2 regions of the Olleya sp. Hel_I_94 genome follow, and region 1 is predicted to be linked to the other one. Evidence: riboswitches for the same ligand, from Rfam matches in the RefSeq annotation. Region 1 holds a riboswitch; the other holds the start of a gene.
The links. Region 1 has a riboswitch for thiamine pyrophosphate ahead of thiM (hydroxyethylthiazole kinase). Riboswitches for the same ligand answer to the same signal wherever they lie in the genome.

Region 1 (10,144 bases):
AAAACCTTTTTGTATTCAGATAAATAAATAGCATCTTGATTTATATAAAAATAAAATATGTCTTTTGGAAGCGTTCCAGCCATAAGCTCTTGTATAAAACGATGCGCTTTTATTTGTTCTAAAATGTGTGCTGTTTTTAAATTTATTTTTTCGTACCAGTTTGACATATAATTTCTTTTAATTGTGCTGTTGCTTGTTCTGGATTGTCAGCTTGTGAAATAGCCGAAACTATTGCTACACCATCTGATCCATGTTTTATTATACTTGCAGTATTTTTGTTGTTGATACCTCCAATACAAATAATAGGTATGCTGCATATTTTTTTTATTTCTTTTAAGCCTTCAATACCTAATGGCAAGTCTAAATCTTTTGTTTTTGTATTAGTATTAAAAATTGGAGATATGCCAATATAATTCACGTCTAGATGGTTAGCTTCCAAAGCTTGTTTTATATTACTTACAGACCAACCAATAATTTTGTTTTTGCCCAATAACTTACGAGCAAGTCCTACAGGCATATCCTTTTGACCAATATGTACACCGTCTGCATCTATAGCTAAAGCAATATCTATTCTGTCATTTATAATAAGTGGAGTCTTGTATTTTAAACAAAGATTTTTTACAGCTAAGGCTCTAATATAAAATGCTTTTGTGTTTAGTTTTTTTTCTCTTAATTGAACTATGCTCACGCCACCTTTTAAACTAGATTCTAAAACATTTAAAAACGCTGTATTGTCAGTTATTCGTTCATCAGTAACATACATTAGAGAATAATCTTGCTGCTTCATTCTTTATTAGAAATTTGGTATAACGCATCAAGAAAATTTATTTGAAAACTCCCAGTACCTTTTGATATTTTTTCAGCCTTATTACCTGCTTTTCCCATTAATTCCATTGCCATATATGAAGCCACATGGTAGTTTGAGTGTACTGCTATACACGATCCAATGATGCTAGTCGCAGTGCAACCCATTCCGGTAACTTTGGCCATAATAGGTTTTCCTTTGGTTACTTTATCAATAAGCTCTCCAGTAATAATATAATCTACAGCACCACTTATAACAATGGTACTATTTAATTTTTTTGAAAGCTCTTGAGCTGCATTTAATGCGTTTTCTGAACTTATTGTACTATCAACACCTTTAGTATTATTGCTTAATTGAGTTAATGCTAAAATTTCTGATGCATTTCCTCTAATAACCGAAGGTTTGTATTGTTCAATAATTTGTAGAGCAGTTTTAGTTCTGTATGAAGAAGCGCCTACACCTACAGGGTCAAAAACAACTGGTATATTAAGTTGGTTAGCTTTTTTAATGGCTAATTCCATTGCTTCAACCCACTTTGGGCTAAGTGTTCCCATATTAATTACCAAAGCAGAAGAAATGGAAGTAATCTCTTCGACCTCTTCAATTGCATGAGCCATTACAGGTGATGCGCCAATAGCAAGTAATGCATTGGCAGTAGTGTTCATCACCACATAGTTGGTAATGTTATGAACTAAAGGTGTCTGTGCTTTTAATTCATTTAAAATTTTGTTGAGTTGTTGTTTTTTAGACATAGTATTTATTGTCAATTTTTATAATAAAAAAAGCCACTTTCGTAGCTGCGAAAGTGGCTTGTATAATTATATATCCAATTATGTACAAGGCTCGTTTCCCTCCGCTGTTGTTAAACATATCAGGTTCATAGGGTATAATCTCAGCCATATTTGGGCACCCCTAACGATTTTGTAAAGTTACTTTTTTTGTTTGAATTTGTCTATATAGTTTATTTGTTAAATGGTTAAATTGTTGAATATGATTTTATTCAACGTATACTTTTTGAGTGTATTCCATAATGTTTTTCAAAATGATTTTATTAACGCTTTCTTTATTAATAACTCCATTTTCATTATTTCTTCCCCAAAATTCATAAAGACTTTCTACTTCATCTGACAATAAAAAATAGTCATATTGTTCTTTCTTAAATCTTTGAAGTTCCTCAAAATTGAATGTTCTTTTCTGTATCAAATTTCCGTTTTCAATCTCCAAATATTCAAATATTCCGTTTTCAGGTTCTTTGTCAAATTCTCCTCTAAATTCATCAATTCTTATAAGTCCAGAATACCATTCAAACTTGTTATTTGGAAATAATTCATCTCGAAATGATTGCATATTAAAATTTATGTCAGTCAACCAATCTAGTTCTTTAATTAAAAGCTTATTATTTTTGACCTCAAATATCGCAACGTATCCTCTCCACAAAGCACTACAACTTATTTCAAATTTAGGACGTTTTTCTGGATGTTGTCGAAAGTAGAGTTCTATTAGTTCAGTATTAAGATAATATTCTTGATTTTCATAAATTAGTTTATCTCTGATTTGACGTGTCATTTTTTAATTGCGTAAAACGTGTATGTATATGTTTTCTTACGTGATTTAGGTACTAATTTAGCAATTATAAACCGAATAGAAAATCTGTGAGGGTTTTTGGAAGTATTGGAGAACCAGGCAAATTAATTATGTACGGTCTTGTGCCACGTGTTTAATAAGTTATTTTTCTTTCTTCTATGAGAGATGGTTGGTTGTGCGTATTAATTAATCTATAAATAATATTACCTTTTTTATCATATTTATATTCTATTGTTGTAATAGATTTTATAGTATCTGAATTTTTGAAAAATAGTTTTTCTCCATAAATATAATTATTTCTGTCATCAAATTTTCTGTTAGTGTAAGAAGTGAAAAGTTTTTTTCCTTTCTTATACCAATTTTGTTCATATTCATTCCCGTTTTTGTCATACTTATGCTCAATGATATTTTTAATACTATTGTCTTCTAGATTGTAACTTGTAGATTTAATTATTCGACCTTTTTTATCGTGAATTATAAGTGTTTTATCTTTAAGTTTATTGTTTTTGTCATAACCAAAATCAACATAATCAATTTTATTTGATGCGTATTCAAAAATTCTTTTTCCAGATAATTTATTGTTATGATAAAATTCAAATGTGCTTTTTTTGAAATTCTTATGTAACTTATAAATAGAAAGGATATTTTCAGTAGAATCTGTATAACAAACGCTTTTGATAGTAAGTTCTTTTTTATTAAATAGTCGTTCACATTTTTTTCCGATTGTGTCTCCTTTAGAATTGATACTATAATCTTTGAATATTCTATTTTTTTTATCAAAGAATGAAATTTCTGAATATTTCATTTTTCCTTTTTTTATAGTGTCATCAATTTCAATTACATCATAAAATGTGATTTGGATTTTTTTTGGATTGCCTATATATTTTTCTTCAAATCTACTTTTGTAATCAAAAGTTTTACAACTTGATATGGTTATTAAGATTAATAATATTAAATGGATTTTTCTCATTTTTGGAACAACACAGATATATGAAACCATTATATAATTTAATATTACCAACCTCCAGAAGCGCCTCCACCTCCAAAGCCACCTCCACCGAAGCCTCCACCAAATCCACCTCCTCCAGAAGAGCCTCCAAAACCACCTCCAAATCCTCCAGAACCACTTCTGTAACCTCCACGTCCAGAGTTGCTTAAAATGATAGCTTCTAAAATACTTCGTGTCGTGTTGCTACCACCTCCAAAGTTATCTGTACCATTGCCACCTTTTTGGTTTTTAGATACAGAGATTAGTATGATGACAAACACAATAAACAAAAAGAATATAAGTCCTACAGGGAATTCTCCTGCGTTGGTGTTCTGTCTAGAGCCTTGATATGCTCCAGTTAAGACTTCAAAAATAGCATCAGCACCACGATTTAAGCCTCCATAATAATTATTTTGCTTAAAGTATGGTATTATGTCTCTTTCTATAATACGACGCGACATAGCGTCTGTTAATAAATGCTCTACACCATAACCAGTACTAATATTTATTTTACGGTCGTCTCTGGCTAATAAAATAAATACACCATTATCTTCTTTTTCTTGACCAATTCCCCAAGCATGTGCCCATTGTGTACCTAAATAATTAATATATTCTCCATCTGTGGATGCTATTATAGCAACCACAATTTGTGTTGAGGTTGTGTCAGAGTATTTTATTAATTTGTTTTCTAAAGTGCTTTTCTCACTTGCGGATAACAAATTTGCATAATCATAGACGCTAGTTTGTCCACCATTTGATAGGCTTGGTTTTTCTGGTATTTTAAATTGTGCAAAACTTGTGCTAAACGATAGTAACAGTAATAATACAATGATTGGCATTGTATACTGTTTTATAGATTGCTTAAAAACTGCTAACCGTTGGTTTTTTAATTTCATCCTTTAGAGATCGTATTAGTCAACTGGTTAGTGTCATTGTCTTGGACTGGAAAATGGGTTTTTAGTTGTTGGCCTGCATGTAAAATACCATCTACTAACCCTTGTTTAAACTGACCATTTTTAAATTGATTTTGGATAATTAACTTAGTGTTGTCCCAAAAATCTTTAGTCACAACATCGTTAATACCTTTATCTCCATAAATACCAAATTTATGGTCGTTTACAGCAACGTAAATTAAAACACCATTTCTGTCTTTTGTATTATGCATTTTTAAAACAGAAAACACTTGTAATGCGCGACCTTCAAGGTTGTCATTACAAGTGTTTTCAATATGCACACGGATTTCTCCAGACGTATGGTCTTCTGCTATACGTATAGCCTCAACAATTTCTTGTTCTTCGGTAGTGGATAGAAAAGATTCTACGTCTTCAGGTATCATGTTTTTAGTCAAATTTAAATTCTACATCAGGTACGTTTTCAGATCCTGGATCAGCTTTGTATCTAGCCATTTCTTTAAATCCAAACCATCCTGTTAATAAGCTGTTAGGGAATTTAGAAGTATAAATATCATATTTATTTACTTCTTCATTATATCTATCTCTAGCAACATTTATTCGGTTTTCAGTACCTTCTTGCTGAGAGATAAATTCTTTAAACTGTTCTGTAGTTTTTAACTCTGGGTATCTTTCAAAAGAGGCAATAAGTCTACTAAAAGATCCACTTAATTCACTCTGTGCTTTTTGAAAAGCTTCCATTTTTTCTGGAGTTAAATTACTAGCATCAATATTAACAGATGTTGCTTTTGCACGTGCTGCAATAACTTCGTTTAACGTTTTTCTTTCAAAGTCAGCAGATCCTTGAACCGTTTTAATTACACTGCTATATAAATCATTACGTCTTTGGTAGGTGCTCTCTACATTAGACCACGCAGTTTTTGCATTAGCTTCTAAAGTTACTGCTGTATTGTTTATTCCTACTGCCCATTTGTATAAGCTAAAAGCAATTATTGCAATAATAATTACTGGTACAAGCCATTTTTTCATAATTGTTGGTTTTAAAGTTGTTCTTTTAGTTTGATTAGTTGATCTCTTACACCTTCCAATTTAGCTATAATTTCAAAATTATCAAGTGTTTTTTTTCTTTCTTCTTTTAAATGAATTTTTGCACCATCCAGAGTAAACCCACGTTCTTTTACTAAATGAAAAATTAGTTGAAGGTTTTTAATGTCTTCAGGTGTAAATTTTCGATTGCCTTTTGCTGTTTTTTTTGGCTTAAGCTCGTCAAATTCTTTTTCCCAAAAACGGATTAATGATGTGTTAACATCAAATGCTTTAGCGACTTCACCTATGGTGTAATACCGTTTTTCTGGAAGTTCTATAATCATTAATCTAAAGATTGGTTTTCAAGTGAAGCACGTTCTAATAACTTATTAAACTCTTCAGGTGTTAAACTACCATAGTAAAAGTTAATTGGGTTAATACGTTCTCCATCTTTAAATATTTCGTAATGTAAGTGTGGTGCTTCAGAGCGTCCTGTACTACCTACAAAGCCAATTAAGTCACCACGTTTAACACGTTGGTTTTTTTGGACATTATATTTAAATAAGTGCGCGTATAACGATACATAACCATAACCATGATCTATTCTAATATGGTTTCCATATCCAGCAGAATTACTGTCTGCACGCTCTACAATACCATCACCAGATGCATAAACAGGTGTACCTCTAGGAGAGGTAAAGTCCATTCCCCAATGCATTTTTCTTAATTTAGTAAAAGGGTCAGATCGCATACCATAACCAGAAGCCATGCGTGTTAAGTCTTCGTTGCTAACAGGTTGTATAGCAGGAATTGCAAGTAGTAGTTTTTCTTTTTCTTCAGCTAAAACAGCAATTTCATCTAAAGATTTGGATTGTACTACAATACGTTTTAATAGTTTATCTATGCGTTTTGAACTGCTAATAATTAATTCTGAATTATCATAACCATCTAGTTTTTTGTATCTATTTACACCACCAAACCCAGCTTTACGTTGCTCTTCAGGTATTGGGTTAGCTTCAAAATATAAACGGTAAATGGCGTTGTCACGATCTTCTATATTGGCTAAGACTGTTTCTGCCTCTTCCATTTTTTTATTAAGTAAATCAAACTGTAATTCTAAGTTTGATAATTCTCGTTTTAACGCTTTCTCTTTGGGCGATTCAAAGTAGTGACCACCAATAAAAACAAACAAAAAACCAAATAAGGCAGCAGCAACTAAGAATAAAGATATAAACTTAAATGTGCGTCTTTTTTTGCGCTCTATTTTTTTATAAGAGAGCGTTTCAGAATCATAATAATATTTTACCTTACTCATTATCTAATTTATACTATTTTTGCAATTAATAAACCTGAATTTTTCAGTTAATTAAATAGTAACGAATAACAAATATATAAATTGTTTTAATAAGCGTTAAGCTTATGCTAACAAGATTATCAACATAGTATTATGAACTCTCAAGATATACGCGCAACTTTCCTTAAATTTTTTGAAGATAAAAAACATAGTATCGTACCTTCTGCACCAATGGTGTTAAAGGATGATCCAACATTAATGTTTGTTAATTCTGGTATGGCTCCTTTTAAAGAATACTTTTTAGGTAATGGTCAACCAAAAAATAATAGACTTACAGATAGCCAGAAATGTTTACGTGTCTCTGGAAAGCATAACGATTTAGAAGAAGTTGGTTATGACACCTACCACCACACATTATTTGAAATGTTGGGTAACTGGTCTTTTGGCGATTATTTTAAAAAGGAAGCAATTGCTTGGGCTTGGGAGCTTTTAACCGAAGTGTATAAAATTGATAAGGATATATTATACGTTACCGTTTTTGAAGGAAGTGACGATGAGGATAACCTTAAAATGGATACCGAAGCTTTTGATATTTGGAAACAGTACATTAGTGAAGACCGTATTTTAAAAGGAAATAAAAAGGATAACTTCTGGGAAATGGGAGAGCAAGGACCTTGTGGACCTTGTAGCGAAATCCATGTTGATATTAGATCTGCAGAAGAAAAAGCTAAAATAGATGGTAAGACTTTAATAAATGAAGACCATCCACAAGTTGTGGAAATATGGAATTTAGTTTTCATGCAATACAACCGTAAAGCAAACGGAACCTTAGAAGGTTTGCCTAACAAACATATTGATACAGGAATGGGATTTGAGCGTTTATGCATGGTGTTGCAAAACGTACAATCTAATTACGATACAGACGTATTTACGCCAATAATTAGAGAGATTGAAACCATTACTGGGAAAGATTATAATAAAGAAGAAAAAGTAGATATTGCTATTCGTGTTATCTCTGATCATGTTCGTGCTGTAGCTTTTTCTATAGCAGATGGACAATTGCCAAGTAATACAGGAGCTGGTTATGTAATCCGTCGTATTTTGCGTCGTGCAGTGCGTTATGGTTTTACTTTTTTAGATAAAAAAGAACCATTTATTTACCGTTTGGTTAATGTTTTAACCGAAAAAATGGGATCAGCTTTTCCAGAATTAAAAGCCCAAAAGCAATTAATAGAAAATGTAATTAAGGAAGAAGAAGCCTCTTTTTTAAGAACATTAGATCAAGGTTTAGCAATTTTAGATCGTATTGTAGACAATGCAACAGATAAGCAAGTGTCAGGATCTAAGGTTTTTGAACTTAAAGATACCTATGGTTTTCCAGAAGATTTAACGGATTTAATTTTACGCGAAAAAGGATTCTCTTATAATAAAGGTGAATTTAATAAGCGCTTAAAAGAACAACAAGGTAGAGGTCGTGAAGCATCAGAGTTAAAATCTGACGATTGGACAGTGCTTATCCAAGATGAAGACCAAGAGTTTATAGGTTATGATCAATTAGAAGCTAAAGTTAAAATTACAAAATACCGTAAAGTCGTTTCTAAAAAAGATGGCGAAATGCACCAACTAGTCTTTAATCTAACACCATTTTATGCTGAAGGTGGAGGACAAGTTGGAGATAAAGGATATATACAAGCTGGGAATGGTGACGTATTTTATATTATAGATACTAAAAAGGAAAACAACGTTATTATTCACTTAACTAAAGAGTTACCTCGTGATGTAAATCAAGTGTTTGTAGCAAAAGTTGACGAGAAACAACGTTACAGAACAGAATGTAACCATACAGCAACACATTTATTGCATCAAGCTTTAAGAGAAGTTTTAGGAGAGCATGTAGAGCAAAAAGGTAGTGCAGTACACTCTAAATATTTACGTTTTGATTTCTCTCACTTTTCTAAGTTAACTGTTGAAGAATTACGTGATGTAGAAAACTTTGTAAACTCTAGAATAGAAAGTAAGTTACCATTACAAGAAGGTCGTAACGTACCAATGGAAAAAGCGATTGAAGAAGGTGCTATGGCTTTGTTTGGCGAAAAGTATGGAGATGCTGTGCGTACAGTACGTTTTGGTCAGTCTATAGAATTATGTGGAGGAACACACGTCGATAACACTGCAGATATCTGGCATTTTAAAATAGTGTCTGAAGGCGCAGTTGCTTCAGGTATACGTCGTATTGAAGCAATTACAAATGATGCGGTTAAGTCTTATTATCAGGACAATAATAGATCATTTTTTGAAATGAAAGATATGCTTAACAACGCACAAGAGCCTGTTAAAGCATTACAGAATCTTCAAGAAGAAAATTCAAGTCTTAAAAAGCAAATAGAACAATTACTTAAAGATAAAGCTAAGAATATAAAAGGCGAACTTAAAAATGAAATAACAGAAATAAACGGAGTAAACTTCTTGGCTAAACAATTAGATTTAGATCCTTCTGGTATTAAAGATTTATGTTTTGAGCTAGGTAGCCAATTTGACAACTTATACTTGTTATTTGGAGCGGAAAATGATGGTAAGGCTATACTGTCATGTTATGTGTCTAAAAGTTTAGTGGACGCTAAAGGGCTTAATGCAGGAACCATTGTTAGAGAATTAGGTAAACACATCCATGGTGGAGGTGGTGGACAGCCATTTTTTGCAACAGCAGGTGGTAAAAATCCAGCAGGTATTGCTAATGCTTTACAGGCAGCTAAGGATTATATCTCTTAAATGTGATATATAAAAACTAGTTGTTTACTTGTGAATCTTCAAACCAAAATACCATTAAATAAACAAGAGTATAATCTGATAGATTATAACTCTAAAGTGTTTTTATTAGGCTCATGCTTTGCGGAAAATATTGGCGAAAAATTTGAATATTTCAAGTTTCCGCACTATGTTAATCCGTTTGGTATTTTGTTTCATCCAATAGCGATTCATAATTTAGTATCTAATGCATTACATGGTAAAAAATATACAGAGGATGACGTGTTTATTAATAACGAGCAGTTTCATAGTTTTGATGCACATTCAAAATTAAGTCAGCATACCAAAAGCTTATTATTACATCAACTTAATGCAGCTTCGCAAAAGACTAGTCATTATTTAAAACAAAGCACACATGTTGTCATCACTTTAGGTACAGCTTGGGTATACCGTTACTTAAAGACTAATAAAATTGTAGCCAACTGTCATAAAATTCCGCAGCAGCAATTTCAAAAACAAATATTAAGTGTAGATGCTATTGTAGCAGCATTACAGTCAATTATACAACAAGTAAAAAAGGTAAATCCTAGGGTTAAATTTATATTTACAGTATCACCTGTTAGACATATCAAGGATGGTTTTATAGAAAACACACAAAGTAAATCGCATTTACTTGCTGCGCTTCATAAAGTGTTGGATGACCAATCTCATTATTTTCCTTCTTACGAAATTATGATGGATGAGTTACGTGATTACCGTTTTTATAACCAAGATTTGCTACATCCAAGTCC
Region 2 (10,144 bases), 490 kb from region 1:
CTCTGGGGAAAAAGCCTAATATAAAAAAGACTTTTCCTAAAAGTGTAAAGTTATTTTTAAATTGTTTTGGATCTGATGTATTGGTAGCAATACTTACGTTGTTTATTACTTTAAGACTGTGGTCTATATGCCAAGCTATATTGCTTTTAGATACTTTAGGGTTTGATTGGTCGTGATTTATTATGTGATGTTCTAAATTATTTATGGCTGTAGTAAGTTTTTGTATGGACATGGTCTTGTTTTTGTCTTGTGAAGATACTTAAAACGAACTTGACTTAACAAAAATGAAACCATTTTACTAGAAGAACTGTGTTTTTGCGGATTAGTTTGCAATAAGGGTTGTAGTGGCATCCTTTTTTGAGGCACGAGAAAAAGATATAACGGAAAGCGTGGTTGTTTTTGGTTTTTTATCCAAAAACAAATTGCCATAAAACAAAAAAAATCCCAAACATTGCTGCTTGGGATTTAATATGTAATTTCAAAGTATGTGATTGCTAGAACACTAAAAAGTGACTTGCAACGACGCTTTGATTAGTATCTGTAATGTTCAGGCTTGTATGGTCCTTCAACTTTAACACCAATATAATCAGCTTGGTAATCTGCTAATTCTGTTAGCTCTACACCAATTTTTTCTAAATGTAATTTAGCTACTTTTTCGTCTAAATGCTTTGGTAACATGTATACGTCGTTTTCGTAATTATCGCTATTTTTCCAAAGTTCGATTTGTGCTAAAGTTTGGTTTGTAAATGAGTTAGACATTACAAAACTAGGGTGTCCTGTTGCGCAACCTAAGTTTACTAAACGTCCTTCGGCAAGCAAGATAATATCTTTACCATCAATGTTGTATTTGTCAACCTGAGGTTTGATTGTGTCTTTAGTATGACCATGGTTTTTGTTTAACCATCCTACTTGGATTTCGTTATCAAAGTGACCGATGTTTGCTACGATTACTTTGTCTTTCATTGCTTCAAAATGCTCTGCACGTACAATGTCTTTGTTACCTGTAGTTGTAATGATTATATCAGAATTACCAACAACTGTTTCTAGTTTTTTAACTTCAAAACCGTCCATTGCTGCTTGTAATGCACAAATTGGGTCAATTTCTGTTACTGTTACAATACTTCCAGCACCTTTAAAAGACGCAGCAGTACCTTTACCAACGTCTCCATAACCACAAACAGTTACACGTTTACCTGCTAACATAATGTCTGTTGCACGACGTATTGCGTCTACTGCAGACTCTTTACATCCGTATTTGTTGTCAAATTTAGATTTAGTTACAGAATCGTTTACGTTAATTGCTGGCATTGTTAATGTACCGTTTTTAACACGCTCGTATAATCTGTGTACTCCTGTTGTAGTTTCTTCAGATAATCCTTTAATTCCTGCAGATAATTCTGGGTATTTATCTAAAACCATGTTAGTTAAATCTCCACCATCATCTAAAATCATGTTTAATGGCTTACGGTCTTCTCCAAAAAATAAGGTTTGCTCGATACACCAATCAAATTCTTCTTCAGTCATGTCTTTCCAAGCGTACACAGCTGTACCTGCATCTGCAATTGCAGCAGCAGCTTGATCTTGTGTAGAGAAAATGTTACAAGAGCTCCAAGTAACTTCTGCTCCTAAAGCTTGTAAAGTTTCAATTAAAACAGCAGTTTGGATAGTCATGTGTAAACATCCAGCAATACGTGCTCCTTTTAAAGGTTGTTCGTTTTTGTATTCTTCACGTAAACTCATTAAACCTGGCATTTCTGCTTCGGCTAAATTAATTTCTTTTCTTCCCCAAGCCGCAAGCGACATGTCTTTTACCTTATTAGGCACGTAAGCAACGTTTTTTGTACTCATATTATTTCTCTCTTTATTTTATAAATGAAACACCTTTGGGAATTAGCACTTAAAATGGTTAAATTCGCTTAACAAAAATGCATATTTCGCCTTAGGCTTTGCAAAGATAACTAATAGAATTTAGAATATTAAATGCCTCTATATAAAACCCTTACTCCAAATTCACAAACTACTGTTAAAATCTGGAAGATTGAAGAGTCTTATGACCAATTAATCAATGGATTAGATTTAAAACCAGAGAGTTTAGATCGTGTCTTAGGTATGAAAAGTGAGCTGCATCAACGTGGTTTTTTAAGTGTTAGACACTTGCTTAATGCTTTTGGTTATACCGATCATGATTTATTTTATGACGCGAATGGCAAACCACATTTAAAGGATGGAAAGCATATATCTATAACCCATAGCTTTACATTTTCTGGCGTTATTATTAGCGATACAGAAGTTGGTATAGATATAGAAAGACAGCGCCAAAAAATAGCAGTTATTGCTAAAAAGTTTGTGGCGTACGAGTTTGAATATTTGGATAAAGAAGCTTCTGATTATATTAATAAACTAACTGTTATTTGGGGAATAAAGGAATCTTTATACAAATTGTTTGCAACTCCAGGAATGTTGTTTAAGGAACATTTTTTGGTAATTCCGTTTTCTATAATTGATGCCCAAACGGTTTGTTGGATAGATTATAAGGGTTTAAAAAAACGTTATACTGCCAATTACTTAGAGTTTGAAGGTTTTACTTGTGCTTATGTTATAGAATAATGAGTGTTTACAACGACATACTTTCCGCGAAAGCGAAACAAGAAAAATTATTAGCTATACTAATTGATCCTGATAAATTTGATATTAAATTATTATCGCTATTTGCCAATAAAATTAATCACTCTGTAATAACACATGTTTTTGTTGGTGGTAGTACAGTTGAGTTGGAAGTGACGCAAAAATTAGTTGCTGCTCTAAAACCACTAACTAAATTACCCATTGTGCTATTTCCTGGTGATGTAACGCAAATATCAAAGGATGCTGACGCTATCTTGTTTTTGTCCTTAATTTCTGGTCGAAACCCTAAATATTTAATCGAAAAACAAATTGAAGCGGTTTCTATTTTAAAAAATACCGACTTGGAGGTTATTCCAACTGGTTATATTTTGATTGAAAATGGAAAAGAAACTGCGGTCCAAAAAGTAACAAAAACTAAACCGATCCCAACTGCTTTGCATACTTTAGTTGCTGATACAGCAAAAGCTGGTGAATTAATGGGTAAAAAAATTATTTATTTAGAAGCTGGAAGTGGAGCATTACATCCTGTACCATTACAAATGATTAAGTTTGTGAAACAAGATTTAACAATCCCTTTAATAGTTGGAGGTGGTATTAGAAGCAAACAACAATTGGATAACGCTTATAGTGCAGGAGCAGATTTAGTAGTAATTGGTACTGCTTTTGAAGAAAACCATGACTTTTTTGAAGAATTAAAACTATAAACCATGAAAATATCGGTAGATTTAACTTTATCACCATTAAGTAATAATTATGAGCAGCACGTTATTGATTTTATTAAAGCTTTACGTGACTCTAATTTTACGGTTTTAGAAAACCCATTAAGTACTCAGGTTTTTGGCGAATTTGACCAGTTGATGCCTTTTTTAAACGAAAAGATTAAAGCTTCGTTTGAAAATCAAGACATATGTGTACTAACTATGAAAGTTGTAAAAACAGACAGAAGCGATTATGAGCCACATTTTTGATTTCCTTTTTGGGCAATATTTTGAATACGAAACAACAGATGTGGTTTTAGAGATTATTGCTGTAATTTTTGGTTTTTTATCTGTATTGTTTTCTAAACAAAATAAAATTTGGGTGTTTCCTACAGGTATGATAAGTACCTTAATTTTTGTGTATTTATTATTAAAATGGGGTCTGTTAGGCGATATGATGATTAACGCTTATTATTTTGTAATGAGTGTTTATGGTTGGTATATATGGACAAGAAAAGTGGACGATCAACACGTTACACCTATTTCTGTTACCACAAAAAAGGAAAAAAAATTAAGTGTAATTATTTTTTTAGCAACTATGTTATTTGTGTTTGTAGTTTATAAAACATTTGATAAGTGGACTAGTTGGGTAGCATATGTTGATACCATTACTACTGCAATATTTTTTGTTGGTATGTGGTTGATGGCTAAACGTAAAATTGAAAACTGGATTTACTGGATTATAGGAGATATTATCTCTGTTCCTTTATATTTTTATAAAGGATTTACGTTTACTTGTTTTCAGTATTTAGGATTTACAGTAATTGCAATATTTGGTTATTTACAATGGAAAAAACACTTGAACAGCAACCTGCAAACTGTGTAAAAATAGTTTTGTTTGGACCAGAATCTACTGGAAAAACGACGTTATCTCAACAATTAGCTAGGCATTATCATTCCGTTTGGGTACCTGAATACGCTAGAGATTATTTACAAAATAAATGGAATAACAAACGTAAAACCTGCGAAACTCACGATTTACTTCCAATAGCTATGGGTCAAATGAGTATGGAAAACCGTTTGGCGAAAAAGACAGAATCTGTACTAATTTGTGATACTGATTTATTAGAGACTAAAGTATACTCTGAAACCTATTACTCTGGGACTTGCAATCCAGTTTTAGAAAAATATGCTATAAAAAATACTTATGATTTATACTTTTTAACGTATATTGATACACCTTGGGAAGCGGATGATTTAAGGGACAAGCCTGAAGAAAGAGAAGCAATGTTTGAAACGTTTAAATCTACATTAATAAAATATAATCGACCTTATGTATTATTAAAAGGAGATAAGAAAACAAGATTACAATTAGCCATAAAACATATAGATTTATTATTAGCAAAACATAATGATGCAGTTTAATAGTTCAGATAAAATTTTCATAGAAAAAAAAGGATTAACACTTAAAAAGGTAGAGCAACAATTACAGTTGCTTAAAACAGGATTACCCTTCATTAATTTAGAAAGAGCAGCAACTATTGAAGACGGAATACTTAAGTTTTCTGAGCAAGAGAAATCGGGTTTAATAAAGGTTTATGATGCTCAAAAAGAAGCAATCAAAATTGTCAAATTTGTTCCTGCTTCTGGAGCAGCGACCAGGATGTTTAAATTTTTATTTGATTTTATCAAGGATTTTAAGCCTAAAAAGCAAAGTATAAATGCTTATGTAAATAAATTTAAGGCTTCAGAGTTATCTTTATTTTTTATTGGGTTAGAAAAACTACCTTTTTATAATCTAGTAATAACCTATTTAAAGTCACAAAACAAAAACTATAATAAATTATCAAACGATGAAAAATTGGTTGCGTTTATCAAAGCTATTTTAAACGATGATCAATTAGCTTTTAGTGCTTTTCCAAAAGGATTATTACCGTTTCATAAATATAAAAATCATTTAGCAAGCGCTTTTGAGGAGCATTTATTTGAGGCTGCATTGTACTCGACCTCAAATGGTAAAGCTTCTCTTCATTTTACTATTTCAGAAAAACATAAAGAAAAGTTTGATGCTGAGTTTGCTAGAATTCAACAAATAGTTGAAAGCAAAACCAATACTAAATTTGATATTTCTTTTTCTTATCAAAAAGAATCTACAGATACAATAGCAGTTTCAGCAAAAAATGAAATTGTTAGAGAGGACAATCACGAGCTATATTTTAGACCATCTGGTCATGGTGCTTTACTTGAAAACCTAAACGACTTTGATGCTGACATTATTTTTATTAAAAATATTGATAATGTTGTAGTTTATAAATATGAAGAAGAAGTCGCTAAGTCTAAAAAAATGCTAGCAGGTTTATTGATTAATATAAAAAAGCAAGCGTTTAAGTATGCCAAAGATTTAGATACAAAGCAATTGTCGCATGAGGATATAGTTGAAATCGCAGAGTTTTTGATTTGTAAAATGAATGTTGTAATTTCTCCTGAATTTGAAAAATATTCTACAGCATATCAAATAGATTATTTAAAAAATAAACTAGACAGACCAATCCGTATTTGTGGTATGGTTGAAAACGAAGGAGAGCCAGGAGGAGGTCCATTTTGGGTTAAAGATGAAGGTGCAAATCTGTCTTTGCAAATAGTAGAATCTGCTCAAATTAACAAAAAGGATAAAGAACAAAAAAACATCTTAAAAAAAGCGACGCATTTTAATCCTGTAGACATTGTTTGTAGTATAAAAAACTATAAAGGCGAAACGTATGATCTTCAAAAATTTGTTGACCACCAAACAACTTTTATTACTATGAAAACAAAAGTTGGAAAAGATATTAAAGCGTTAGAGTTGCCAGGACTTTGGAACGGAAGTATGTCCAATTGGAATACTATTTTTGTGGAAGTACCTTTAGTTACCTTCAATCCAGTAAAAACGGTTAATGACTTACTAAAACCAACACATCAAGTCTTATAACGTGTTAGACAAACAAGCTTTAGAGAAAGAATTTAACCTTAAAGCTATCAGAAGTTCTGGTAGTGGTGGACAGCATGTCAATAAGGTTGCTACTAAAATAGAGTTAAGTTTTTCTATTAATGATTCTGTAGTTCTTGCAAACGACCAAAAAGAACGGATTATATCAAAATTAGCAACTAGGCTAACTAAAGATCAGGTATTATTATTGCAATGTGGAGACACTAGAAGTCAATTAAAAAATAAAGGGATTATTATAAAACGTGCAATTGCTATTTTACAACAAGCTTTACAAGTAGATCCAGAGCGTAAACCAACCAAAATCCCAAGAGCAGTTATTCGTAAACGCTTAAAAAACAAAAAACACAACTCAGATATAAAAGCTAATCGAAAAAAACCAAAAATAGAGTAGCTTATTATATCAGTCTTAATTGTATTTTAACAATATTAATTATTGCGTAGATTATTCTTTGAAAAAAAAATCAAGAATCATATTTCATAAATCAAAATTCTAATCTACCTTTGCAGCGTTCTCAAAAAAGGGGTGCCTATATCGGCTGAGATCATACCCATTGAACCTAGAACAGGTAATGCTGTTTAGGAAATTTGAAACACATTTTTTGTGTTACTATGTAATATATAGAGAGTCTATGTATTACAAAATTTAATTAATAACAATTAAGAATAATTACCTCTTTTTATTCGATTAGTAATTTAATCGTAATGAAAAATTTATTTCTTTTTTTAACACTATTAGTGTTATCGGTCAGTGTTAACGCACAAGACAAAAAAACAGTTGAGTCGGACTCTACAAAAATCACAAAACTTGATGAAGTGTTACTATCTGCTACTAGAGCAAAGGATAAGACACCAGTAGCTTTTTCAAACATCACAAAAGAAGAGTTAGAATCTATAAATCTTGGTCAGGATTTACCAGTATTATTAGATCAATTACCATCTGTAGTAACAACAAGTGATGCAGGAGCAGGTGTTGGTTATACAGGGATTAGAGTTAGAGGTAGTGATGCGACACGTGTCAATGTGACTATCAACGGAATACCTTACAATGACCAAGAAAGTCAAGGGACATTCTGGGTTAATATGCCTGATTTTGTAAGTTCTGTTGAGGATATTCAATTACAACGTGGTGTTGGAACATCTACCAATGGATCTGGTGCTTTTGGAGCTAGCTTAAACTTAAAAACACTTAATCCATCGACTGATGGTTATGCTACAACAACTAACGCAGTAGGTAGTTTTGGAACTAGAAAACATAATATTAGTATTGGTTCTGGAATTAAAAATAATTTTTATGCTGAAGCTAGATTATCCAATATACAAAGTGATGGATATATTGATAGAGCTAGAGCAGACTTAAATAGTTATTATACAGAAGCTGGTTTTGTTAACGAAAAAACATCCATAAAAGCTATTGTTTTTGGAGGAAAAGAAGAGACTTACCAGTCTTGGTACGGAACACCAGAAGCAGTTGTTAATAACGATTTAGAAGGAATTCAGGCTTTTATTGATAGAAATTATCCAAGTGATGCAGAAGCTGAAAATTTATTAAATTCAGGAAGAACTTATAATTACTACACTTATGATAATGAAATTGATAGCTATCAACAAACACATTATCAATTACATGCTTCTCACCAATTTAACTCTATATTTTCTGCTAATATTTCTGGTAATTTTACAACAGGTAAAGGTTATTATGAACAATATAAAGATGGTGAGGAATTAGGTGACTATTTCCCAAATAATGTAAATGCTTCAGACGAAGGTGATGTCATTAGAAGACGTTGGTTAGATAATAACTTTACAGCAATTGTATATTCACTTAACTATAAAAAGGATAAGTTAAATTTATATTTAGGTGGTGGATATAATTCTTATAAAGGGGATCATTTTGGTGAAGTTATCTGGGATTCATTTGAAACACCAATACCTGTAAGAAGCAATTATTATTTTAGTTATGGAGATAAACAAGATTTTAATACGTACTTAAAAGCCGAGTATAATATCAATTCAAATTTATTTGCATTACTAGATTTACAATATAGAACGGTTGATTATGAGTCTGTTGGAACAAGCTCAGATTTACTAGATATTAATGTAAAAGAAACGTATAATTTTTTCAATCCAAAAATGGGATTAACCTACAGGATTAATAATAATAGTAATGTGTATGGATCTTACGCTGTAGGTAACAGAGAGCCAAATCGTGACGATTTAACAAAAAATCCAATCAAGCCAGTATCGGAACAGTTACATGATTTTGAGTTTGGTTATAAATTACAAAATTCTAAGTTTTACTTAAACGCTAATTTATACTATATGGATTATAAAGATCAATTAGTGTTAACAGGAGATTTAGATGATGTTGGTGATCCAATCAGACAAAATGTAGCAGATAGTTACAGAGCTGGTATCGAGATACAAACAGGATATAAATTATCGGATCAATTTAGGATTGATGCTAATGCAACTTTTAGTCAAAACAAAATTAAAGCGTTTGATTATGTCGTTTATGACACGCAGTATGACCCTAGCACATTTGATACAGTATCTTATGATGCTGTTGTGACAACTTATAATGATACAGATATCTCATTTTCGCCAAACGTAATTTTTGGTAGTACATTAACCTACTCGCCAATTAAAAATGCTAACATCGCTTTATTATCTAAGTACGTTGGGCAACAATATTTAGACAACACGTCAAGTGATAGTAAAAGTATGGATGGCTATTTTGTAAATAACTTAAATGTGTCTTATCGTATCAAACCAACTTGGATTAAAGAGATCGCTTTTAATGTATTGGTTAACAATGTGTTTAATAATAAATATGTGTCTAATGGTTATACGTATAGCTATTTTTATAGACCAGAAAACTCTAATGATGCACCAATCACAGAAAATTTTTATTACCCACAAGCAACCACTAACTTTTTAGCAGGTGTAACCTTAAAATTTTAACCAATAATTTTTTAACAACCCTTTAAAAGCATCTCTAATTTAGAGGTGCTTTTTTAGTTATTGTAAACTCTAATAACATCTCCATTAACCTCTACAAAGTAAGGTTTTAAACTATATTGTCCACTAGTACCATCAAAAGGAACACCTCCACCAGCAACACTATAACTATTACCATCATCACAATTACAAGTTGCAATACCACTTTCAACAGTTAGTAAAGAGCAGTCTGAAGGGACGTGATTAGGGTCTGTAATTTCTAAAGCATAATAAGTGTTACCTGTGTAATAAATAACAATACCATTATACCCAAAACCATTAATAACAATACTACCACCAGGAAACTCTAAGTCATTATATTGTGGTAAAGTTGTGTTTATGGAATTAAAAGTGTCAAAATTAATATTTGGTATAAAATTATTGCTGTTATCAGCATCATCGTTTTTTTGACATGACGTTATTAGCGCAAAGCATAATATTATTGTAGTTAAAGACCTTAACATATAAATTTAATAATTTTTTAGGATTGCAATTTACAACAATTACAATGTTGAGTTAAATATTTTGTATATTTGTAAGACAAAATCTCGTGTCGACGAGATTTTTGTGTTTAACGCTAAATTGTTTTAGCGTCTTTTTATTTAAACGAAAAAAATATGAGTAAAGTATCTTATTATACAGCAGAAGGGTTAAAAAAATTGCGTGACGAGCTTAAGCAGCTTAAGGATGTGGAGCGCGTTAAGGCCTCTAGAGCAATAGCAGAAGCAAGAGATAAAGGTGATTTAAGTGAAAATGCAGAGTATGATGCAGCCAAGGAAGCGCAAGGTATGCTAGAAATGCGTATCGCGAAGCTAGAAGATCAAATGGCTGGAGCACG

Region 2: another riboswitch for thiamine pyrophosphate. It lies ahead of JM82_RS12045 (TonB-dependent receptor); the one in region 1 lies ahead of thiM (hydroxyethylthiazole kinase).

The regions. Positions count from the first base shown of each region.
Region 1 covers NZ_VISI01000002.1:1,466,901-1,477,044, reverse strand. The annotation lists gene tenA (thiaminase II) at 1-167, opposite strand, end outside; gene thiE (thiamine phosphate synthase) at 143-787, opposite strand; gene thiM (hydroxyethylthiazole kinase) at 784-1,557, opposite strand; TPP riboswitch at 1,637-1,729, opposite strand; gene JM82_RS09860 (hypothetical protein) at 1,802-2,371, opposite strand; gene JM82_RS09855 (hypothetical protein) at 2,523-3,359, opposite strand; gene JM82_RS09850 (TPM domain-containing protein) at 3,404-4,216, opposite strand; gene JM82_RS09845 (TPM domain-containing protein) at 4,270-4,713, opposite strand; gene JM82_RS09840 (LemA family protein) at 4,718-5,317, opposite strand; gene JM82_RS09835 (MerR family transcriptional regulator) at 5,329-5,658, opposite strand; gene JM82_RS09830 (M23 family metallopeptidase) at 5,658-6,629, opposite strand; gene alaS (alanine--tRNA ligase) at 6,762-9,377, shown strand; gene JM82_RS09820 (GSCFA domain-containing protein) at 9,408-10,144, shown strand, end outside.
Region 2 covers NZ_VISI01000002.1:1,958,056-1,968,199, reverse strand. The annotation lists gene JM82_RS12090 (DUF1569 domain-containing protein) at 1-232, opposite strand, end outside; gene ahcY (adenosylhomocysteinase) at 532-1,848, opposite strand; gene JM82_RS12080 (4'-phosphopantetheinyl transferase family protein) at 1,981-2,607, shown strand; gene JM82_RS12075 (geranylgeranylglyceryl/heptaprenylglyceryl phosphate synthase) at 2,607-3,329, shown strand; gene JM82_RS12070 (hypothetical protein) at 3,333-3,593, shown strand; gene pnuC (nicotinamide riboside transporter PnuC) at 3,577-4,209, shown strand; gene JM82_RS12060 (AAA family ATPase) at 4,170-4,748, shown strand; gene JM82_RS12055 (DUF4301 family protein) at 4,735-6,291, shown strand; gene arfB (alternative ribosome rescue aminoacyl-tRNA hydrolase ArfB) at 6,293-6,700, shown strand; TPP riboswitch at 6,819-6,909, shown strand; gene JM82_RS12045 (TonB-dependent receptor) at 7,012-9,270, shown strand; gene JM82_RS12040 (hypothetical protein) at 9,324-9,770, opposite strand; gene greA (transcription elongation factor GreA) at 9,924-10,144, shown strand, end outside.